DNA from 2 places in the Isoptericola maris genome. Region 2 is predicted to be linked to the other one. Evidence: predicted binding sites of a transcription regulator. Region 2 holds the regulator's gene; the other holds the start of a gene.
What was found. Region 2 encodes HrcA, which represses chaperone genes, less so after heat shock. Its sites were predicted from a motif close to TTNGCACTCGNNNNNNNCGAGTGCNAA; they were not measured.
Positions count from the first base shown of each region.

Region 1: a site for HrcA is predicted at 4,761-4,787, ahead of groL (chaperonin GroEL). Genes of this name have one in related genera too.

Region 1 is NZ_JBLUNY010000008.1:139,536-146,550, forward strand. Features, by position in the region: gene ACH5HR_RS12885 (serine/threonine-protein kinase) at 1-322, shown strand, start outside; gene ACH5HR_RS12890 (DsbA family protein) at 447-1,316, shown strand; tRNA gene ACH5HR_RS12895 (tRNA-Thr) at 1,369-1,444, shown strand; gene ACH5HR_RS12900 (SGNH/GDSL hydrolase family protein) at 1,531-2,373, opposite strand; gene ACH5HR_RS12905 (uracil-DNA glycosylase) at 2,388-3,080, opposite strand; gene ACH5HR_RS12910 (DUF3263 domain-containing protein) at 3,168-3,479, shown strand; gene ACH5HR_RS12915 (LytR C-terminal domain-containing protein) at 3,547-4,257, shown strand; gene cspE (transcription antiterminator/RNA stability regulator CspE) at 4,427-4,630, shown strand; gene groL (chaperonin GroEL) at 4,949-6,583, shown strand; gene ACH5HR_RS12930 (hypothetical protein) at 6,802-7,015, shown strand, end outside.
Region 2 is NZ_JBLUNY010000001.1:645,559-652,573, reverse strand. Features, by position in the region: gene ACH5HR_RS03285 (DUF3097 domain-containing protein) at 1-817, opposite strand, end outside; gene ACH5HR_RS03280 (helix-turn-helix transcriptional regulator) at 935-3,793, opposite strand; gene ACH5HR_RS03275 (hypothetical protein) at 3,851-4,030, opposite strand; gene hrcA (heat-inducible transcriptional repressor HrcA) at 4,296-5,327, shown strand; gene dnaJ (molecular chaperone DnaJ) at 5,377-6,498, shown strand; gene ACH5HR_RS03260 (16S rRNA (uracil(1498)-N(3))-methyltransferase) at 6,500-7,015, shown strand, end outside.

The DNA.
Region 1 (7,015 bases), on a different contig from region 2:
CTGGCTGTTCGGGGACGGCAACCTCATCGTCGTGCCGCTGGAGGACGTCGCCTCCCGGTCGGTCGGCGGGCGGAACGCCCCGGTCGTCTTCGGTCTCGTGCTGGCCGGCTCGATGGTGTCGGCGGTGCTGGCGACCTGGTTCGGGCCGGCCGGGCGCACGGCGCGCGACGGCGCACGGACGATCCTGGCCAACCTCGCGCCCGGGCTGCTCGGCGCGGCCGTCGTCGTGGCGGTGTGCCTGGTCGGGTCGTGGATCCTGTACGCACAGCTCTCGCACCCGGTCGAGTGGTGGCCCATGGACGGCCCGCCGTCGTTCTTCTGACGGCCTCCCAGGTGTCTCCCAGGTCCTCGCGCTAGGTTCTCGCGGGCCGACGTCCGGCCGCAGGTAGGCTGACGCGCGGATCTGCCGCCCGGAACCCACGACGACCCGAAGGACCTGTACCGAGATGTCGAACAAGAACAAGGCCCAGCTCCGCGAGGAGGCGCGCCAGGAAGCGCTCGCGCGGCAGCAGAAGCAGGTGCAGCGCGACCGGCGCAACCGGATCCTGGTCTTCGGTGGCCTCGGCCTCGCGATCGCCGCACTGGTCGCCGTGGCGGCGTTCATCCTCATCAACGAGGGCGCCAAGAAGAACGTCGAGGACATCCCGCTGGCCGAGGTCACCGACGTGCCGTCCACGGCGCTCGAGTCGGGCGGCATCCCCGTGGGTGCCGACCTGGTCGCCGGCACCGAGAACGAGGGTGCACCCGTGGTCGACGAGTACCTCGACTACATGTGCCCGGTCTGCGGCCAGTTCGAGCAGGTCAACGGCGCCGACGTCGAGACGATGGTCACGTCCGGCGACGCCACCGTCGTCTTCCACCCCGTGTCGATCCTGGACCGGGCCTCCAACAACACCGAGTACTCCACCCGCGCGGCCTCGGCGGCCTACTGGGTGGCCGACCGCGCGCCGGAGGCGTTCTTCGCCTTCAACGAGGCGCTGTTCGCGAACCAGCCGGAGGAGGGCACCCCCGGCCTCGACGACGAGGCGATCGCCGACCTGGCGGAGGGCGCCGGCGCACCGGCGGACGTCGCCGCGGGCATCGCCGACGGCACCGCCCGCGCGACCTTCGGCCAGTACGTGTACTCGCTGACGAACGATGCGACCGCCGACGAGTCGCTGATGAACGCCAACGGAGGCTTCGGTACGCCGACGATCCTGGTCGACGGTGAGCGCTTCGAGGGCTGGAGCCAGCCCGGTGGCCTGCTGACGGCCGTGCAGGGCGGCGAGCCCGCGGCCGAGGAGGAGCCGGCCGAGGAGGAGGCCGCGGAGGGCTGACCCTCTCGCGGGGGCCGGCCGACCGCCGCGCGGTAGGCTGGTCCCCGCTCCCGCCGCCTTAGCTCAGCTGGTAGAGCTCCCGTCTTGTAAACGGAAGGTCGTCGGTTCGAATCCGACAGGCGGCTCCACCGTTCTGTTGTGGGCGCGATTTCTGGCCCGATTCGTCCCTTTCGGGCCGATATCCAGCCCAGAAATCGCGCCCACAACACTGTGGTCAGCGCTCGGACGGCGGCCAGATCGACGGTTCGGCCCACTTGGCCAGCCGGCCGTCACCGCTCGACGTGCCGGTGATCCGCCGTCGGACCCAGGGGGCCACGTGCACCCGCGCCCACTGCGCGTCCGCCTGCAGCTTCCGGTAGAACCGCACCGGGGGCGCGACGTCCAGCGGGACGTCGAACGCCGGGTCGTCCGGCTCGAGCCCCAGGCCCACGAGCGCGGCGTTCGACACGCGGCGGTGCCCCTCGTCGGTGAGGTGGATGCGGTCGTCGGACCACATGCGCCAGTCCATCAGGCCACGCAGGCCCCAGGTGTCCAGCACGAACGCCCCGTGGCGCTGCGCGATCGACCAGATGTTCGCGTTGTAGATGCCGACGCGGCCCTGCATCCAGTTCAGCGCGCCGCCGGTGCGGAAGCCGGTCCCGAGCAGGACGTCGGCCCCCGTCGAGCGGATCTCGGCGACCGCCTGCTCGAGCGCCCCCGAGAGCCCGTGCACGTCCGCCTGCGGACGCAGGATGTCGTTGCCGCCACCGACCAGCGACACCAGGTCCGGCTCCATGGCCAGCGCTCGAGGGACCTGCTCGGCGATGATCTGGCGGAGCTTGCGCCCTCTGATCGCGAGATTGCCGTACTCGAACGGGGCATCACCGCGGCGCTCGGCCAGATGGTCGGCGAGCCGGTCCGCCCAGCCGCGCAGGACGCCGTCGGACGCGGTACCGGCCGCCACGGGCGTGCCGTCCGCGTGCGGGTACGGGTCCCACAGGCCTTCGGAGAACGAGTCGCCGATCGCGACGTAGCGGGACCAGCGCGGGGTGGAGGAGGGCGAGTTCACGTCCCCCATCTTGCACCCGTCGCTCAGGGCAGACGCCAGTCCACGGGTGCGGCCCCCTGCTGCTCCAGCAGCGCGTTGACGCGCGAGAACGGCTTGGACCCGAAGAACCCGCGGTAGGCCGCCAGCGGGCTCGGGTGCGCGGACTCCACCGTGGGCGTGGCGCCCAGCCACGGCTTGAGCGACGCGGCGTCACGACCCCACAGGATCGCGACCAGCGGCCCGCCCCGCGCCACCAGCGTCTTGATCGCGGCCTCGGTGACCTGCTCCCAGCCCTTGCCGCGGTGCGACGCCGGTTCCCCCGGCCGCACCGTGAGCACCCGGTTCAGCATCATCACGCCCTGGTCGGCCCACGGGCTCAGGTCGCCCGACGACGGCGGGGGAGCGCCGACGTCGTCCGCCAGCTCCGTGTAGATGTTCGCCAGAGACTTGGGGACCGGCCGGACGTGCGGCTGGACCGAGAACGACAGGCCCATGGGGTGGCCGGGCGTCGGGTACGGGTCCTGCCCCACCACCAGCACCCGGACGTCCGCGAGCGGACGGCGGAACGCGGCGAAGACGTCGCCCGGCGCCGGCAGGTAGGTGCGCCCGGCCGCGACCTCGGCGCGCAGGAAGTCCCCCATCGCGTGGACCTGGGGCTCGACGTCGGCGAGTGCGGCAGCCCAGTCGGCTGCCATCACGGTGTCCAGGGCGGGTCGCGTCGTCGTCGGGGAGTCCACGCACGAGACGCTAGCGCACTCGCGACGCGCGGCCCAGGATGCCCGGGACGGCGTCCGAGGTGCCCCATACTGGCCGCTATGAGCGAGATGCTGGTCCAGGACATCGACACCACGACGGAGGCCCCGTCGTCGGTCACCGAACCCGGTGCGCTGACCGACCGGGATCGCGAGATCCTCGCCTTCGAGAAGCAGTGGTGGAAGTACGCCGGATCGAAGGAGCAGGCCGTGCGCGAGCTCTTCGACATGTCGGCCACGCGGTACTACCAGGTGCTCAACGCCCTGATCGACACCCCGGCCGCGCTCGAGCACGACCCGATGCTCGTGAAGCGGCTGCGCCGGATGCGGGCCACCCGCCAGCGGGCGCGCACCGCCCGGCGACTCGACGGGACGAACGGCTGACCTGCGGTGGCGCGATGCTGAACAACGGCTGTAGGTCCCGGGGCGGGGAACCGCTACCCTGTCCGGCGTGACAAAGAGCCAGTACCCGTACCCGCCCGACGAGTTCGACGTCCGCGGTCCCGAGGGAGCGCCGGTGGGAGTCCACCGCGAGCCCCGGAGCGGGTGGAGCTCGGTCTGGCCGTTCCTGCTCGTCGCGGTGGTCTTCGCCGGTCTGGGGATCGGCGTCATCTCCTTCCTGTCCGACGGCGGCGACACGCCGACGGAGAACCCGCCGGCGGCCTCCGAGCAGTCGGCAGCGCCGGAGGACTCCGAGGGCGGCGAGGGCTCTGAGGGCGAGGGCTCCGGCGAGGAGCCGACCGACGGCTCGGGCGACGAGGGGTCCGAGGGTGACGAGGGCGAGGGCGACGAGACCGAGGAGCCGTCCGAGGAGCCGAGCGACGAGGTGACGGACGATGCGGTGGACATCGACGCGCTGATCGCTGAGGGCGACACCAGCGCCTTGGTCCGGGTGCTGAACGACGACAGCGGCGTGAGCGGCGAGGCCGGACGGGGATCCGACGCCCTTTCGTCGTACGGCTTCACCAACACGGAAGCGAACAACTACGACGGTGACTCTGGCCAGACGACCAACGTGGTCTGGTACGCCGAAGGCCGTGCGGAGACGGCAGCAGCCGTCGCAGCGATCATGGGGATCCCGGCGGAACAGACGTCGCAGCAGCCACTTGCGAGCGGCGACGTCGTGGTCGTCATCAAGGAAGCCCTCGACATCGCTGAGTGATCTCGCTGGTCACGCACGTGCGGGTAGAGCCGGTCAGCTGACCCGGGCGCGGTCCGCGAAGATCGCGACACCCTGGATTCGGATGCTTCCCTTCGAGTGACCTCCGCCACTAGTCTCCTGTTCACTGCGGGGCGTCGGCCCCGTGTGCCAGAACGATGAGGAGAAGTAGATGGCCCAGGGCACCGTCAAGTGGTTCAACGCCGAGAAGGGGTACGGCTTCGTCACGCCGGCTGACGGCGGACAGGACCTGTTCGTCCACTTCAGCTCGATCCAGGCAGACGGGTACCGCACCCTCGACGAGGGTCAGCAGGTGGAGTTCGAGGTCGGCCAGGGCCAGAAGGGCCCGCAGGCGGAGCAGGTCCGCCCGCTCTGATCGTGCTGATCTAGACAGACCGCGTCGGCGAGGGCCGGCGCCCGACGGCGCATCGATGCGTCGGGGGCGCCGGCCTTCGTCGTGTCCGGGGTGCCGCCGTCGGGCGCGGTTGTGCGCCGACGGCGAACGTCTTGCACTCTCGACAGGAGAGTGCCAATAATGGGTTAGCACTCTCGGCTGTCGAGTGACAGCCGGGGTCGACAACCTTGGTCGAAAGGTGAGGCACGCCCACGCCCGTGATGTGAACGGTGCGGGGGCGCGTCGTCCGTCGCGGGCACCGGCCGACCATCCACCAGCCACAGCGGAGGATCAGTCCCCATGGCCAAGATCATCGCGTTCGACGAGGAAGCTCGTCGGAGCATGGAGCGCGGGCTCAACCAGCTCGCCGACACCGTGAAGGTCACGCTCGGCCCCAAGGGCCGCAACGTCGTCCTGGACAAGAAGTGGGGCGCCCCCACGATCACCAACGACGGTGTCTCCATCGCCAAGGAGATCGAGCTCGAGGACGCGTTCGAGAAGATCGGCGCCGAGCTCGTCAAGGAGGTCGCCAAGAAGACCGACGACGTCGCGGGTGACGGCACCACCACCGCGACCGTGCTCGCCCAGGCGCTCGTCCGCGAGGGTCTGCGCGTCGTCGCGGCCGGCGCCAACCCGATCGCCGTCAAGCGCGGCATCGAGAAGGCTGTCGAGGCGGTCACCGAGCAGCTGCTCAATGCGTCGGTCGACGTCGAGACGAAGGAGCAGATCGCTGCCACGGCCGCGATCTCCGCCGGCGACCTCGCCATCGGCGAGCTCATCGCCGAGGCCCTCGACAAGGTGGGCAAGGAAGGCGTCATCACCGTCGAGGAGTCGAACACCTTCGGCCTCGAGCTCGAGCTCACCGAGGGCATGCGCTTCGACAAGGGCTTCCTCGCCCGCTACTTCGAGACGGACCCGGAGCGCCAGGAGGCGGTCCTCGAGGACCCGTACGTCCTGATCGTCGAGTCGAAGATCTCGAACGTCAAGGACATGCTGCCGCTGCTCGACCAGGTCATGAAGTCCGGTCGTTCGCTGCTGATCATCGCCGAGGACGTCGAGGGCGAGGCCCTGGCGACCCTGGTGCTGAACAAGATCCGCGGCACCTTCAAGTCCGTCGCCGTCAAGGCCCCGGGCTTCGGCGACCGCCGCAAGGCCATGCTGCAGGACATCGCGGTGCTCACCGGTGGCCAGGTCATCACCGAGACCGTCGGCCTCAAGCTGGAGAACGCCACGCTCGAGGAGCTCGGCCAGGCCCGCAAGGTCGTCGTCACCAAGGACGAGACCACGATCGTCGAGGGCACCGGCGACGCCGACCTCATCGCCGGTCGCGTGCAGCAGATCCGTTCCGAGATCGAGAAGTCGGACTCGGACTACGACCGCGAGAAGCTGCAGGAGCGCCTCGCCAAGCTGGCCGGCGGCGTCGCCGTCATCAAGGCCGGTGCGGCCACCGAGGTGGAGCTCAAGGAGCGCAAGCACCGCATCGAGGACGCCGTGCGCAACGCCAAGGCCGCCGTCGAGGAGGGCATCGTCGCCGGTGGTGGCGTCGCGCTCCTGCAGGCCGGTGCCGCCGCGTTCGCCAAGCTCGAGCTCGAGGGTGACGAGGCGACCGGTGCGCAGATCGTCAACGCAGCGATCTCGGCCCCGCTGAAGCAGATCGCCATCAACGCCGGCCTCGAGGGCGGCGTCGTGGCGGAGAAGGTCCGCGGTCTCACCCCGGGTCACGGCCTCAACGCCGCGACCGGTGAGTACGAGGACCTGCTGGCCGCGGGCGTCAACGACCCGGTCAAGGTGACGCGTTCCGCGCTGCAGAACGCCGCGTCGATCGCCGCGCTGTTCCTCACCACCGAGGCCGTCGTGGCTGACAAGCCGGAGCCCGCCGGTGCCTCCGGTGGCGACGGTGGCGGCATGGGCGACATGGGCGGCATGGGCTTCTGACCCACGCTCGCTCGGTGCGGTAGCCCGCGCCATGCACGACGGCGGCCGGTCGTCCGGGGAGTTCGCTCCCGGGCCGACCGGCCGCCGTCCGTCGCTGTAGCCCTGTGTTGTGGGCGCGATTTCTGGCCCGTTATGCCCGAGATATCAGTATTTACGGCCCAGAAATCGCGCCCACAACGCTTGACCCTGCACCGGGGTGCAGGGGTGAGGGTGAGCGCATGACCCGAACCGGCGCACTGCGCATCGTGCGGCTCTCCGCCCCCTACGACCTGCTCGTCACGGCCCCGCTCGCGCTGCCCTGGACGGCCGCCCTCGTCCTGACCGGGCTCGCCTGGGCCCATACCGGTCTGGGGCTCGACGGCGTCGCACCGGACCCGTCGAACGTCTACGTCGTGCTGTTCGCCAGTCTCGTGGGCGGCCTGGTGACGGTGT
Region 2 (7,015 bases):
AGTCCCGGACCGAGGCGAGGATCCGCTGCCACGCCCGGCCGACGTCCGCGGGGCCCGACGCCGGCCAGCCGAGCTCGCGCAGGATGCCGATCTTCCACTCGGTGCCGCGGTCGATCGCCGGCCACGCCGGCAGCCCGACCCGTGCCGGGCGCACCGCCTGCCAGACGTCGACGTAGGGGTGTCCCAGGACGAGCACCGTGCCAGGGCGGACGGTGCGTAGCGCGGCGTCCGCCAGCCGCTGCTCCTTCGCGCCGGGCACCAGGTGGTCGACCAGCACCCCGACACGGCGCTCCGGGGAGGGGCCGAACTCCGCCAGGGCGTCGGCCAGGTTGTCCACCCCGTCGAGCATCTCCACGACCACGCCCTCGACGCGCAGGTCGTCGCCCCAGACCTTCTCGACGAGCTCCGCGTCGTGCTTGCCCTCCACCCAGATGCGTGAGCCGCGGGCGACCCGTGCCCGCGCGCCGTGGACGGCGACCGACCCGGAGGCGGTCCGGGCCGGTGGGGCGGGTGCCCGCGACGTCACGGGCGCGGTGAGCTCGACCGGCTGCCCGTCGACCCAGAATCCCGGCCCCAGGGGGAACGAGCGGGTCTTGCCGCGCCGGTCCTCGAGCACCACCAGGTGCATCCCGCCGGACTTCTCCACGCGGACGACGGCGCCCACCCAGCCGGTCTGCACCTCCTCGACCACCAGGCCGGGCTCGGCTGCCTGGGGTCGTGACGCGGGTCGTCGGCGATGGTGCGCCGACCCGTCGGGGGTGCCCGCCACGCGGGTCGAGGCGGTGGCGAGGACGTCGGATCCGTAGCGGTCGTGCACGCAGGCGAGCCTAGGCAGCGGTCGCGGCCGCGGCGGTGACCGACACCCCGTCACCGTCAAGTAGTGCCTCCGGTGGTGGCGAAGTGGCCCGCGGGCACTCCTGGACGGCAGGCGGCCCTACTTCGCGGTGTGCGAGTCCCTGTGAGAGTCGGTGCGGGCGACGACGGCCGCCTCCGTGCGGGAGGCGACACCGAGCTTGCGCAGGATCGCCGAGACGTGCACCGACGCCGTCTTGCGCGAGATGTACAGCCGCTCGGCGATCTCGCCGTTGGTCAGCCCTTCCGCGACGAGGCCGAGCACCTGGCGCTCGCGGTCGGTCAGGCCGCCGAGGCCGGACCGGGAGCCCTGACGCGGCGCACGTCGAGGGACGGCGGGCCCTGCGTCGTCGAGCAGGGCGAGGGCCCGGTCCCGCACGTAGCCTGCACCGATCGCCTCGGCCGCCTCGACGGCGGCGGTCAGGAGGCCGCGGGCCCCCGCCGTGTCGCCGCCGTCGAGCCGTGCGCGGCCGTCGCGCCACAGGGCGTAGGGCCGTAGATGAGCCGGCGCGCCGTCGTCGGGGCCGAGGTCAGCGACGGCCGACCAGGGCCCCTCGCCGAGCTCGGCGTCGAACACCGCCTCCCACACCGGGTGGGTGGGCCACACGGCGCACCGCTCCAGTGCGTCGCGATAGGGCACGACGTCGACGTCCCGGCCCTCGTCGCGGGCGCGGGCCAGCACTCGTCCGGCCACCCCGAGCAACGAGAGGGCGTACGGGATGGCGCCATCGTGGTGGTCGGTGACGATGCCGACGAGGTCCAGTGCGTCGTCGAGGTCGTCGCGCACGAGGGCCAGCTCGGCCAGCGTGGTGCGGATCCGGTAGCGGACCTGCGTCTCGATGCGCTCGTGGCGCATCCACACCGGACGGTGGCGGGGGGCCATCGCCAACGCCCCGTCGACGTCACCGCGCCACAGGGTCAGCCACGTCCACCGTTCGGCGAGGTACACGGCGAACGTGCTGGGCTCGACCTGGGTCGTGGCCTGCTCGTACCAGGCGTCGGCCTCGCTCCACCGGCCCATCATGACGAGGGCCTCGGCCACGTTCCCCTCGAGCATGGTGCGGCTGACCATGCCCGCACCTCTGCGGCGGGCACGGTCGGCGCCCTCCGCCGCGAGCCGGAGCGCGTCGGCGTACCGGCCGAGCTGGATGAAGGCGTCCGAACCGTTCGTGAAGTACCGACTGACGGCGTGCCAGTCGTCCCCGGCCAGGTCGCGGGCCGCCACGAGCTCGTCGACCGCGACCAGGTCGCCGGTGTTGATCCGGGCCACGGCGCGGGTGTTGTGCAGGATCGACGCGGTGACCGCGTCGCCCGACGCCGTCGCCACCTCGAGACCGCGCGTCGCGGCGTCGATCGCCTCGTCGGCCCGGCCGGCGAGCATCGCGGTGCGTGCCTGCGCGCGCAGCAGCCACAGCCGGGTGTCCGCGTCGTCGGCAGGGGCGATCTCGAGCGCCTCGGACAGCAGGTCCTGGCCGGCGGGGTCGCCGGTGCGCAGCGAGTACAGGGCCACCTGGCCGAGGGCCTGTGCACGTCCGCCAGGGTCGCGGGCCGGCCACTCGACGAGCGCCTGACGGCCGAGCGTCAGTGCGCGGTCGGCACGGGTCGCGAGCTGCTGCGTGTCGGCGACCCGCAGCAGCAGTTCGTGGTGGGTGGTGCCGGTGACGGCCTCGGCGTCCTCGACGAGCTCCCAGAGCTCCAGGGCTCGTTCGCCGAGTGCCGCCGCCGTGGAGACCGCGGCGTCGTGCCCGGCGGCCGCGTGGGCGGTGACCGCGGCGGCGAGCGCCTTGCCGGGGACCCGGGCCCGCCACCAGTGGTCCGCGATCTCGGCGAGCCGAGGCACGGTCCGGGGGCCGCTCGCGAGCGTCTGCGCGTACCCGGTGTGCAGGCGACGGCGCTCGGTCGGCAGGAGCTCCGCGTCGACGGCCTCCTGCATGAGCGCGTGGCGGAACCGGTAGCCGTCCGGCTCGGCGAGCAGCACGAGGGCGTCCACGGCCTCGCGTGCGGCAGGCTCGGCGGCGGCGAGCGCGTCGTCGCCCAGCACGCCGGCGAGGACGTCGTGGGTGGCCCGTGCGCCGGCGGCCGCGACGAGTCGGCAGAACTCCTGCGCCCCGGCCGAGAGCTGGGAGTAGCGCAGCAGCAGCACGTCGCGCAGGGAGGTCGGCATCTCCGCGTCGAGGCAGCGGGCGAGCTCCTCGACGTAGAAGGGCACACCCTCGGAGCGTTCGACGAGATCCGCCAGGGCGGTGGTGTCGAGCGCGACGGGGCTGCCGCCGTCGGGCACCGTCCGGGCGAGCTCGGCGACCTCGGCCGCACCGAGGCGCGGGACCTCGACCCGGGTGACGAGCCGCGCCCGGTCCAGCTCGGCGAGGGTGGTGCGCAGCGGGTGCCGGCGGCCGACGTCGTCGCTGCGGTAGGTGGCCACCAGGCACAGGGCGGTGGTGCGTGCCGCGCGGGCCAGGCGGGACACGACGGCGCGGGTGACGTCGTCGGACCAGTGCAGGTCCTCGACGACGACGAGGACCGGCCGCTCGGTGGCGAGCGTCGTGAGGAGGTCGGCCAGCACGTCGGGTGCGCGCCCGGTGCCGACGTCGGGGCGGACGTCGACGAGCCCGGGCAGGACGGCGCCGAGCGCGTCCGCGGCCGGGCCGGCGGCGGCGAGGGCGTCGGCGGGCCCCAGGGCGGCGACGACCTCGCGCAGCACGCCTTCGACGCCCGCGTAGGGGACCGGGCCGGAGCCCGAGTCGGCGCACTGTCCGCGCACGACGAGGACGTCGTCGCCGACGGCGGCGAGCAGCTCGGTGACCAGGCGGGTCTTGCCGATCCCCGCCTCGCCCGACAGCAGCACCGTGTCGCCCTGGCCGTGCCGGGCCGACGACAGGGTGCCGCGCAGCGTGCCGAGCTGGTCGGCGCGGCCCACCAGCGGAGAGGGTTCGAGGCTCACCTGGTCATCGTGCCAGGTGGCGGCGTGGTCGCCCCGGACCGGGGGGCACGGTGGTGCTCACGCCGTGCGGCGCCACAGCAGCGTGAGGCGGTGACGGTCCGCCCGAGGCTTCCGTCGCCCCGTGGCGCGCTCCGGCTCTGCGGTGCGGCGCTCGCGTGCCTGACGCACCTGCTCGGCACGTCGGGCGAGCTCGGACTCCTGGCGGCGGTAGAGGGTGTGGTGCTCGATCGGGTGCATGATCGCCTCCGTGACTGTCGTGCCGGGCCGGGTGACCCGTCATCGACCAGCCTCGACGGGTGAGGCAGGCGCGTGGATCGGGCAGGTGCCCGGTTCTCGGCGCACCGCAAGGCCCTCGAGCGGTCTGAGGTACCTCACCGGGCCGGTGGGCGGCACTCGTGGTTCTGTCCGTCGGGACGCGTAGGATGGCACTCAACGATCGAGAGTGCTAAAGGTACGGCCACGCACGAACGCCAGGGTGCTCGGCGGAGGGAGGCGCAGGAGAGTGAGCGAGGAACGTCGTCTCGAGGTGCTGCGCGCCATCGTGGAGGACTACGTCACGACGCGGGAGCCCGTGGGCTCGCGCGTGCTGACGGAGCGCCACCGCCTGGGTGTCTCGCCCGCCACGATCCGCAACGACATGGCGGCGCTCGAGGAGGAGGGCTACATCGCCCAGCCGCACACGTCGGCCGGGCGCGTGCCCACCGACGCCGGCTACCGGCTCTTCGTCGACCGCCTCGCCGAGGTGCGGCCCCTGACGATCCCGCAGAAGCGCGCCATCGAGACGTTCCTGTCCGAGGCCGTCGACCTCGACGACGTCCTCGTGCGGGCCGGGCGGCTGATCGCCCAGCTCACCGGGCAGGTCGCCGTGGTGCAGTACCCGTCGCTGCGGCGGTCGGGCCTGCGCCACCTCGAGATCGTCCCCGTGGGGGAGGGACGCCTGCTCGTCGTCGTCATCACGGACACGGGCCGGGTCGAGCAGCGCTTCTGCGAGCTGCCCGGCACCTCCGACGGCGGGAGCCCGCTGGCCGAGGCGACGCTGGCCGAGCTGCGCGCCCGGTTCAACGCCGCGGCGGCCGGCAAACGGCTCGCGGACCTCCCCGTGGCGTTCGCCGCCGTGGTGGAGGCCGTCGGCCCGGACCTGGCGGGTGTCGCCGGTGCCGTGGCCGACCTGGTGGTCGACACCCTCGGCCAGGAGAACGAGGAACGGATCGTGCTCGCGGGCACGGCGAACCTCGCCCGCTCCGAGGCGACCTTCGAGCAAGGGCTGAGCCCTGTGCTGGAGGCGCTCGAGGAGCAGGTCATCCTGCTGGGGCTGCTCACCGAGATGTCGAGCGACGGCGTCGGTGTGCGGATCGGTCACGAGAACCGGCTGGACGGCCTCACCGAGGCATCCGTCGTCGTCTCCGACTACGGGTCGGGCGGCGACCCCGTCGCGTCCCTCGGCTCGATCGGCCCGACCCGCATGGACTATCCCGGCACGATCGCCTCGGTGCACGCCGTGGCCCGCTACCTCTCCCGCGTGCTGCCGAGCTGAGCCACGCGGAAACCCTGACCAGACCGCGTACGTCACCGAAGAGAGAACTGTGACCGACTACTACGAGATCCTGGGCGTCGAGCGCGACGCCTCTCCCGAGCAGATCAAGAAGGCATACCGCAAGCTCGCTCGCGAGCTGCACCCGGACGTCGCCGGGGCTGCCGGCGAGGAGAAGTTCAAGGACGTCGCCCGCGCGTACGAGGTGCTGTCGAACCGCGAGAAGCGCGAGCAGTACGACCTCGGCGTGGACCCGACCGCGCCGGGCGGGGGCGCCGGCGGCGGCTTTGGCCAGGGCTTTGGCTTCCAGGACATCTTCGAGACGTTCTTCGGCGGTGGCCAGGCCTCCGGCCCGGTACCGCGCGCGCGCCGCGGCCAGGACGCGCTGGTACGCATGGACATCGACCTCGTCGAGGCCACGTTCGGCGCCAAGCGTGAGCTCCAGGTCGACACGGCCGTCGTCTGCGGCACCTGTGGCGGCAACGGCTGCCGGCCCGGCACCGACGTGCGCACCTGCGAGGTGTGTCACGGCCGCGGCAACGTCCAGCGCGTGGCCCGGTCCTTCCTCGGGCAGGTCATGACCACGGCGCCGTGCGCCGCCTGCCAGGGCTTCGGCACGGTCATCCCCGAGCCGTGCGCCGAGTGCTCCGGCGACGGTCGCGTGCGCTCGCGCCGCAGCCTGACGGTCAACGTCCCGGCCGGCGTCGACACCGGCACGCGGATCAAGCTGACGTCCCAGGGGGAGGTCGGCCCGGGCGGCGGTCCCGCCGGCGACCTGTACGTCGAGATCCGCGAGCGGGCGCACGACGTCTTCGTCCGCCGCGGCGACGACCTGCACTGCACCCTGCCCGTGCCCATGACGGCGGCGGCGCTCGGGACGGTCCTCGAGCTCGACACCCTCGACGGTGCCGAGGAGATCGACCTGCGCCCGGGCACCCAGCCGGGCCAGATCATCACCCTCAAGGGTCTCGGCGTCGGGCACCTGCACGGCAACGGCCGGGGCGACCTGAACATCCACGTCGAGGTGCAGGTGCCCACGGAGCTGAGCGAGGAGCAGTCTGCGCTGCTGCACCAGCTCGCCGGCCTGCGCGGTGAGGAGCGGCCCGAGCCACGGCTCGTCGCGGCGCACCCGGGTGTGTTCTCCCGCCTCAAGGACAAGCTGAGCGGCCGCTGAGGTGAGCGCGCCCGTCTTCCTCTCGGCGGACGACCTGAGCAGGGTCGCACCGGGCGAGGTCTACGTCCTGGGCGGTGACGAGGGCCGCCACGCCGGAGTCGTGCAGCGCCGCGGACCCGGCGAGACCCTCGACGTGGTCGACGGCGGCGGGACCCGGTTGCGCGGCGTCGTCGAGTCGGTCGACGGTACCGACGTCCGCCTGCGGGTGGCCGAGCGTGCCACCGAGCCGGCACCCGGCGTCGTCCTCACGCTCGTCCAGGCGCTCGCCAAGGGCGACCGCGACCAGCTCGCGGTCGAGGCGGCCGTGGAGGTCGGGGCCGACGCCGTCGTGCCGTGGCAGGCGGACCGGTCCGTCGTCGTCTGGCGAGGCGCCCGGGCCGCGAAGTCCCGGGCGCGCTGGGAGTCGACCGTGCGCTCCGCCGTGAAGCAGGCGCGCCGGGCGCACCTGCCCGCGGTGTCCGAGCACGTCACGACCAAGCAGCTCGCGGCGCGCACCCGTGAGGTCGCGGCCGCCGGG